One region of the Metabacillus sp. KJ11-3 genome, then DNA from elsewhere that is predicted to be linked to it. Evidence: a T-box and tRNA genes for the amino acid it is inferred to sense, from the RefSeq annotation. Region 1 holds a T-box; the other holds one or more tRNA genes.
What was found. A T-box is a leader RNA that pairs with one kind of tRNA and senses whether it is charged. The one in region 1 lies ahead of tyrS (tyrosine--tRNA ligase), so its partner is inferred to be a tRNA-Tyr.

Region 1 (4,178 bases):
AAAGGCACCCCATTATTGGCACCAGGTGAAGAGGGAATCAAAGGTCTTGAGATTTCAAATGCGATCTATTTATCTTCATGGTTAAACGAGCCTGTAGAATTGCCAATTGATGCGGATCTCTTTTATGAGAAGCTGCAAGAAAAAATAAACCAATCTACTTTCCAAAAAAAGAATGTAACAAAAATGACTTTAGATGTGTCAGGAACACATTAAGAGAGGAGAATCATAGATGTCAAAGGATGGTATGAACTATGCACCAAAAGGGAAACCAAATCCTGTCGTGGAAAAAGGAGAATTTCAATTTGCTGCAGCTTGTCTTGATCATGGTCATATTTATGGGATGTGCAATGGATTAGTGGAAGCAGGTGCCACATTAAAGTGGGTTTATGACTCTGATCCGGATAAAGTCGCTCAGTTTGTTAAGGTATTTCCAGAAGTAATGCCTGCTGAGTCGCTAGAGGAAATTTTATCTGATCCAGACATTATGCTTGTAGCAGGAGCGGCAATTCCTTCTAAACGCAGTGAACTTGGAATTAAAGTGATGAAAGCAGGAAAAGATTATTTCACAGATAAAACACCGTTCACTTCAATGAATCAATTAGAAGAAGCAAAGGAAGTAGTCGAGAAAACTGGACAGAAGTATATGGTCTATTACAGTGAGCGTCTTCATGTCGAAGGAGCGGTTTTCGCCGGGGAGCTAATTGAGAGTGGTGCTATCGGCCGTGTTATACAAGTTACCGGATTTGGTCCACATCGATTAAATGCAGCAAGCCGGCCAGATTGGTTTTTTAAGAAAGAGCAATATGGCGGAATCTTATGCGATATAGGCAGTCATCAGATTGAGCAATTTTTATTTTATGCCGGCTGTCAGGATGCAAAAGTTTTGCATAGCAAAATAGCCAACTATCATAATAGTGAATATCCTGAGCTGGATGATTATGGAGATGCCACACTGGTTGGAGATAATGGTGCTACGAATTATTTCCGTGTAGATTGGTTTACACCTGATGGATTAAGTACATGGGGAGATGGAAGAACTTTTATTATAGGAACTGAGGGGACAATTGAGATTCGCAAATACGTTGATCTTGCAAGAGAACAAAACGGTAATCATGTTTATTTAGTTAATAAAGACGGAGAACAACATTTCAATGTATCAGGTAAAGTTGGTTATCCGTTCTTCGGGCAATTAATTCTGGATTGTTTGAACAGAACAGAATCAGCGATGACACAGGCTCATGCGTTTAAAGCTGCTGAATTGTGCCTGCGTGCACAAGAGCAAGCCATTGTTGTATTAGAACATAAAGCTCACGTTAAATAAGCGGTAGGTCCCTCATACAAAGAGTATGTGGGATTTTTTTATTTGTGCTTGCAGAAATTATTATTTTTCGTTAAAATCGTTTCATAGCTAACGATTAAGTTCGGAAAGCAGGTGAGTTTTTATTCATATTTATAATAAAGATGGAGAATTATTACAAGATGAGGTCGATACAATCAGCTCTTTAACAAAGTTACCAATAGATTCTCTTAATTTGGAAGCTATTGCGGTTGTTACAAATATCTATAGAGTAGCACAAGGTTTGAAAAATAAAATGGAACAGGAAATACTATCAGAGTATGGACTTTCGTGGACTTCATTTTCAATACTTTATGATCTATGGATATGGGATTCTCTCGAAACGAAAAAACTTGCTGAATCAGCTGGCGTTTCAAAAGCAACAATAAGTAACATCACAAACACACTTGAGAGAAAAGAACTGTGTTATCGCAAAGTTGATGACAAAGACCGTAGAAAAACGTTTGTCTTGTTGACTGATAAAGGAAAGAACGTGATAGAGGAGCTGTATCCACGTTTCCATACAGGTGAAGTTAATATTGTTTGCAGTTTAAGTGTGTCAGAACAAGTATCAATGGCAAATTTACTAAGAAGAGTTGTTAGGAAAAATAAATTTTAATAAGGTAAAAGCGAAGATAGGAAAAGAAGTAGTCGTTATCTCACTGTTTTCAGAGAGTCGATGGTTGGTGTGAATCGATACATAGATAACACGAATTACATTCCTTGAGCTTTCTTTGTTGGCGTAAATAGCAGCAAAGAACGGTTGAACCGTTAACGATTGAGCGGAAGAATATGATTCTTCAACAAGGGTGGTACCGCGTGAAATAGTCAAACCACGTCCCTTTTTTAGGGATGTGGTTTTTTAGTTCTCAAAAATAGGAGGAGTCATAATAATGAGTGAAATGAAGTTAACAAAAGAACAATCATTAGAAGTAAAAAGGCAACTTGAACTATACAGTCAAGGTGTACAGGAAATGATCCCGACTGAGGAATTAGAAGCCAAAATAGCTAAGTCAATTGTTGAAAATCGGCCCTTAAAAATTAAATTAGGTTTAGACCCATCAGCCCCTGATGTTCATCTTGGTCATACGGTGGTTTTAAATAAAATGAGACAATTCCAAGAAAATGGACATATTATTCAGATCATTATCGGTGATTTTACAGGTAAAATTGGTGACCCAACAGGTAAATCTATCGCTAGAAAGCCGTTAACAGATGAAGAAGTAAAGCATAATGCCAAAACATACTTTGAGCAATTCGCGAAGGTTATCGATATGGAAAGAGTGGAATTGCACTACAATTCCAAGTGGTTGTCAAATTTAAATTTCGAAGATGTCATTCAATTAGCTGGAAAAATAACCGTAGCAAGACTTTTAGAAAGAGATGATTTTGAAAAGCGAATGGCTTTTAACAAGCCGATATCACTGCACGAATTCTTTTATCCTCTAATGCAAGGATATGATTCGGTTGTTTTAGAAAATGACATCGAATTAGGTGGAACAGATCAGCATTTTAATATTTTAATGGGAAGACATTTTCAAGAAAAGTTTGGGAAAGAAAAGCAAGTGGCCATTCTTATGCCATTGTTAGAGGGGCTTGATGGTGTTGAGAAGATGTCCAAATCTAAGAAAAATTACATTGGGATTGATGAAAGTCCACAAGAAATGTATGGAAAAGCAATGTCAATTCCGGATGAATTAATGAATAAATACTTTGGACTAATTACAGATTTTACACCAGATCAAATCAAAAAAATGAAAGAAAAGCTAGAACATGGTATTTTACATCCGAGAGACGCAAAAATGCTGCTTGCTAAAACAATTGTCCGAATGTACCACGGAAATGACGCGGCAGAAAATGCAGAAAGCCAATTTGTAACTGTATTTCAAAAAGGAACAATGCCAGAAGATATACCGGTTGTCATCTGGGAAGGTAATCAGGAAGTATCGATCATAGATTTACTTGTTGAATTAAAGCTGATGAATTCTAAAAGTGAAGCACGAAGAATGATCGGAAATAGGGGAGTTAAGCTCGATGGGAATAAAGTGGAGGATTCAACATTATCTGTAACGGTTAAAGACGGATTAATCATTCAAGTTGGTAAACGTAAATTTATTAAGATAAAGTATTGATGTAATGATTTTTCAATAGTTCATTGTCAAGCTACAGATGGCTTTACTAAGATATGACAATAAAAGAACCGTCAGAGATTTTCTGACGGCTCTTTTAAATGTCCAGAAAATAAAATTTTATATTAAGTGTTGGTGCCCAACTTCGGCATCTAGCCACTCAGACTGAACAGCGTGCTTTTTTATCTCTGCATCTCTTCTATTAGACCGAATGTTTGATGAACCTTATGAATAAAATATAGAAGAACAGCCTGCTGTACATCTAGAGGTTTTTCCATTTAAACTAAGGGACAAATTTAGTTTGCACTTATTCTTCCAGTATAAGTTCATTCTGTAAGAATATATCATGGCTCTTAGGTTAAAATATCTATGAGACTTGAAATCTGTTTTAATTGTGAATGAATAAAGAGTTTTTCAGTTTCTAGTTTCTTTACATAATTATCAATATTTAAATGTATTCCTAAAATCATGATTTTATGGTATTCTTGTCCAAAAGGTTATATCCTATTCATTTTAATTAGTACAATGTTTATTTAATTTTCTAAACATAAATAAATTACATGTCCTAACGCTTCATGCTCTGAATGGAATTTATTGCTTAATTGAGAAAGCGGTTTCTTATACTTGTAATTAAATAATATAAAAGGATTATAATGACGATGACACAAAAACCCCTTCTTCCACTACGTACATTTATGTTTTTTGTCAGTGCG
Region 2 (4,178 bases), 300 kb from region 1:
TCTCCATCTAATTTAACTTCTATTAGTTTCTTTTCAACCAAATCCTGTAATGCAGGGTAAATGGTTCCTGCACTGGGAGAATAATAGCCGCCACTTCTTTCCTCCAACTGCTTCATTACCTGATAACCATGTCTCGGTTCTTCTTTTAGTAGCTGCAAAATTGCAAGCTGAATAATACCTCTACGTTTTGTAAATTTAGATTTCATTTTTTCTCTTAAATGTGGCTGTTTATCAAAAAATTTCAGGGCGGTTTTTAACCCTTTATGTGTTAAAGATAGAACTTCCTGTTCATCTTTTTGAACAAAGCCTTTTTCTATTGCTTCATAAAGACAACTACTAGGATCGGTTAACTCATTTCTAAGAGATAGAAATAGTTCTCCTTGCTTTATAGGTTTTCTGCTTATAAAAGTAAGCAATGTCAACATTTCCTGGCTAATATTACCTAACATACTTACCCTCCATCCATTTCGATTATTACGATAAATTTTAATCGATATAGTTTCGAAACACAACAAAAAAAGAATGAAACCTACTGAATTATTTAATGAGGGAGACGGATTATTTCTGCTAAAAACACAAAAAAGGTTAGTTTCAAAATTGAAACTAACCTTTTACTGACGCGCCTTAGAGGATTCGAACCTCTGACCGACGGCTTAGAAGGCCGTTGCTCTATCCTGCTGAGCTAAAGGCGCATATTTTGTTATCCTCTGCTTTTCCATAAAAATGGCTCCGCAGGCAGGATTCGAACCTGCGACCGATCGGTTAACAGCCGATAGCTCTACCACTGAGCTACTGCGGAACAATATCATGGTGGGCCTAAATGGACTCGAACCATCGACCTCACGCTTATCAGGCGTGCGCTCTAACCAGCTGAGCTATAGGCCCATTTTTTAGCGAAATATGTATGTATGGAGCGGGTGAAGGGAATCGAACCCTCATCATCAGCTTGGAAGGCTGAGGTTTTACCACTAAACTACACCCGCATATTAAATGTTTTGGAGGCACCACCCGGATTTGAACCGGGGATAGAGGTTTTGCAGACCTCGGCCTTACCACTTGGCTATGATGCCTCAAAATGGCTGGGCTAGCTGGATTCGAACCAACGCATGTCGCAGTCAAAGTGCGATGCCTTACCGCTTGGCTATAGCCCATTGAATAACCCTCAAGAATATACTTCCTCGATTAAGCTACGTGAATCCTCATCGCGAAATATCGTCGACATCTAGGTACACTCTATGTCTTGATATAAACTATTCTCTCTATATAAAACGTTCCACTCAAAACCTATCTCGTGTCACAAACCAGCAAGAGAATATCTGGAATTATTTCTAACAGGAGTTAAGAATTTATTATATACATATATTGGGGCGGCTGATGGGAATCGAACCCACGAATGTCGGAACCACAATCCGATGCGTTAACCACTTCGCCACAACCGCCATGGTTTTCTTGGCAGGGGCAGTAGGAATCGAACCCACACCAAAGGTTTTGGAGACCTCTATTCTACCGTTAAACTATGCCCCTATTTTAACATAAATGGTGGAGGGGGGCAGATTCGAACTGCCGAACCCTAAGGAGCGGATTTACAGTCCGCCGCGTTTAGCCACTTCGCTACCCCTCCACATAAAAGGTGGCTCGGGACGGAATCGAACCGCCGACACATGGATTTTCAGTCCATTGCTCTACCAACTGAGCTACCGAGCCATAATTAATGTGTATTTGAAAAAAGATGCAATTTTACTTTTCAAGTACCTATTTTAAGATCTAATACTTTTAAGGTATAAGTGCTATGATAATTTGTGGATCGTCCTCATCTCAGGATGATCGTTCAAGAAGCAGCTCGATGAGTACGCTGATATAAATTCAGGGTAGCTTATTCGGGCGTGCTCTACCAACTGAGCTACCGAGCCAATATAGTTTTCGGCTTCCACTAAGCTTCGAATCTCTTCATCAGCTCCATCGCTCACATCCTCACGTATTTTCATACGCTCCGGTGTTCGTTCAGTCGCTTCCTCGACCTTCTCGCTTATCGAAACCCTCTTACACATTACTTAGATCACAATAATAATTTGTTTCTTTAAAAAGTTAATGGCGGTCCGGACGGGACTCGAACCCGCGACCTCCTGCGTGACAGGCAGGCATTCTAACCAACTGAACTACCGGACCATTATTGATGTTATTTTTTAAAATGAAATTGGTTGCGGGGACAGGATTTGAACCTGCGACCTTCGGGTTATGAGCCCGACGAGCTACCAGACTGCTCCACCCCGCGATAACAAAAAATGAAATAAAAAAACATATGGAGGAGGAAAGGGGATTCGAACCCCTGCGGGCTTTGACACCCCTGTCGGTTTTCAAGACCGATCCCTTCAGCCGGACTTGGGTATTCCTCCAATATTCATATGTGAAAATGGTAGCGGCGGAGGGAATCGAACCCACGACCTCACGGGTATGAACCGTACGCTCTAGCCAGCTGAGCTACACCGCCATAGTTTTTAAAAACGCTCCCTGTTTAAAATGGTGCTCGTCATGTCTCTTACAGACACATTCCTCGCAAGCCTACAAAGAGGATTATTCAAGATGTTTACGGCCCGCTCTAGCCAGCTGAGCTACACCGCCATATTCAGTCAAGAAATTTTAAATTGGTGGAGCCTAGCGGGATCGAACCGCTGACCTCCTGCGTGCAAAGCAGGCGCTCTCCCAGCTGAGCTAAGGCCCCAATTTAAATGGTCGGGAAGACAGGATTCGAACCTGCGACCCCTTGGTCCCAAACCAAGTGCTCTACCAAGCTGAGCTACTTCCCGTACTATGGCGCGCCCGAGAGGAGTCGAACCCCTAACCTTTTGATCCGTAGTCAAACGCTCTATCCAATTGAGCTACGGGCGCTAAATTTCATGGTGCCGAGGACCGGAATCGAACCGGTACGGTAGTCACCTACCGCAGGATTTTAAGTCCTGTGCGTCTGCCAGTTCCGCCACCCCGGCACTTACTGGAGCGGAAGACGGGATTCGAACCCGCGACCCCCACCTTGGCAAGGTGGTGTTCTACCACTGAACTACTTCCGCTTAACTTTAATGGTGCGGGTGAAGGGACTTGAACCCCCACGTCACAAGGACACTAGATCCTAAGTCTAGCGCGTCTGCCAATTCCGCCACACCCGCATGGTGTGTATTACTAATTAATGGTGGAGGATGACGGGATCGAACCGCCGACCCCCTGCTTGTAAGGCAGGTGCTCTCCCAGCTGAGCTAATCCTCCGAAACACAGGATGTGCAAGTGCATGTGTTGCGACATGACGTCGCGCATTTAGTATACCTACATTAAATGGTGACCCATACGGGATTCGAACCCGTGTTACCGCCGTGAAAGGGCGGTGTCTTAACCGCTTGACCAATGGGCCAACTATGTTATTAAAACCAAATTTGGTCTGCCTGGCAACGTCCTACTCTCACAGGGGGAAACCCCCAACTACCATCGGCGCTGAAGAGCTTAACTTCCGTGTTCGGCATGGAAACGGGTGTGACCTCTTCGCCATCATTACCAGACAATTTAGGACAACTTTTATTATAGTAAGTTTTTCTAAAAAAGCAAGAACTTTTTTATTTCATTTCAACCACTACAATTTTCTAGTTGAATGACACAGGATTTATAATGTATCACATCTTAAAATATAGTGTCAATCCCTTTTTTTCACCAATTTATCAAGTTACCTTCTCTTGAAGACAAAAAATATAATAACATCCTTTTCAAAAAAATAAAAGACCTATTTTAACTTTTTTTAAAAAAGCTTTTTAGAGATAGAAACAAAAGCTCTCTCTTTGGACATAAACTCCTTAATAAAGGCAACACTAACAATGACAATGATAGGGAGTGATTCACATGAGAGAACGCGATGTAATTACAGTTCTTGATGAATATAAACAAGAAAAACAGCTTTCAGTAGAAGCTTTAATTGTTATAAATTCTGAAACATTCGCCCTATTAACACCGAAAGAGGATATCTCCGTCATCTTCGTTATGCAAGTTAAGGATGAGAGAGACGGTCAATATCTATTCGGGATTGATGACCCTGCAATGACAAGTATGGTTTTAGATGCTTATGAAATAGCTGTCGATGCAAATCCTGCTGATTAAGTTCCGGAGGTGCCCGTTTGTCAAATAAAAAAATTTTAGAAGGT

Region 2: it encodes a tRNA-Tyr, which carries the amino acid that the T-box ahead of tyrS (tyrosine--tRNA ligase) is inferred to sense. The anticodon was not compared.

The regions. Positions count from the first base shown of each region.
Region 1 covers NZ_CM147865.1:3,256,009-3,260,186, reverse strand. The annotation lists gene AC0L8O_RS16420 (Gfo/Idh/MocA family protein) at 1-213, shown strand, start outside; gene AC0L8O_RS16415 (Gfo/Idh/MocA family protein) at 230-1,321, shown strand; gene AC0L8O_RS16410 (MarR family transcriptional regulator) at 1,443-1,955, shown strand; T-box leader at 1,960-2,182, shown strand; gene tyrS (tyrosine--tRNA ligase) at 2,230-3,468, shown strand; gene AC0L8O_RS16400 (MFS transporter) at 4,125-4,178, shown strand, end outside.
Region 2 covers NZ_CM147865.1:2,955,153-2,959,330, forward strand. The annotation lists gene AC0L8O_RS14970 (PadR family transcriptional regulator) at 1-449, opposite strand, end outside; tRNA gene AC0L8O_RS14975 (tRNA-Arg) at 619-692, opposite strand; tRNA gene AC0L8O_RS14980 (tRNA-Asn) at 725-799, opposite strand; tRNA gene AC0L8O_RS14985 (tRNA-Ile) at 809-885, opposite strand; tRNA gene AC0L8O_RS14990 (tRNA-Gly) at 910-983, opposite strand; tRNA gene AC0L8O_RS14995 (tRNA-Cys) at 997-1,070, opposite strand; tRNA gene AC0L8O_RS15000 (tRNA-Gln) at 1,077-1,151, opposite strand; tRNA gene AC0L8O_RS15005 (tRNA-His) at 1,364-1,439, opposite strand; tRNA gene AC0L8O_RS15010 (tRNA-Trp) at 1,451-1,524, opposite strand; tRNA gene AC0L8O_RS15015 (tRNA-Tyr) at 1,538-1,621, opposite strand; tRNA gene AC0L8O_RS15020 (tRNA-Phe) at 1,632-1,704, opposite strand; tRNA gene AC0L8O_RS15025 (tRNA-Asp) at 2,090-2,166, opposite strand; tRNA gene AC0L8O_RS15030 (tRNA-Met) at 2,196-2,272, opposite strand; tRNA gene AC0L8O_RS15035 (tRNA-Ser) at 2,301-2,393, opposite strand; tRNA gene AC0L8O_RS15040 (tRNA-Met) at 2,412-2,488, opposite strand; tRNA gene AC0L8O_RS15045 (tRNA-Ala) at 2,644-2,719, opposite strand; tRNA gene AC0L8O_RS15050 (tRNA-Pro) at 2,728-2,804, opposite strand; tRNA gene AC0L8O_RS15055 (tRNA-Arg) at 2,810-2,886, opposite strand; tRNA gene AC0L8O_RS15060 (tRNA-Leu) at 2,896-2,984, opposite strand; tRNA gene AC0L8O_RS15065 (tRNA-Gly) at 2,991-3,065, opposite strand; tRNA gene AC0L8O_RS15070 (tRNA-Leu) at 3,076-3,161, opposite strand; tRNA gene AC0L8O_RS15075 (tRNA-Val) at 3,183-3,258, opposite strand; tRNA gene AC0L8O_RS15080 (tRNA-Glu) at 3,326-3,400, opposite strand; rRNA gene rrf (5S ribosomal RNA) at 3,430-3,545, opposite strand; gene AC0L8O_RS15090 (DUF1292 domain-containing protein) at 3,880-4,134, shown strand.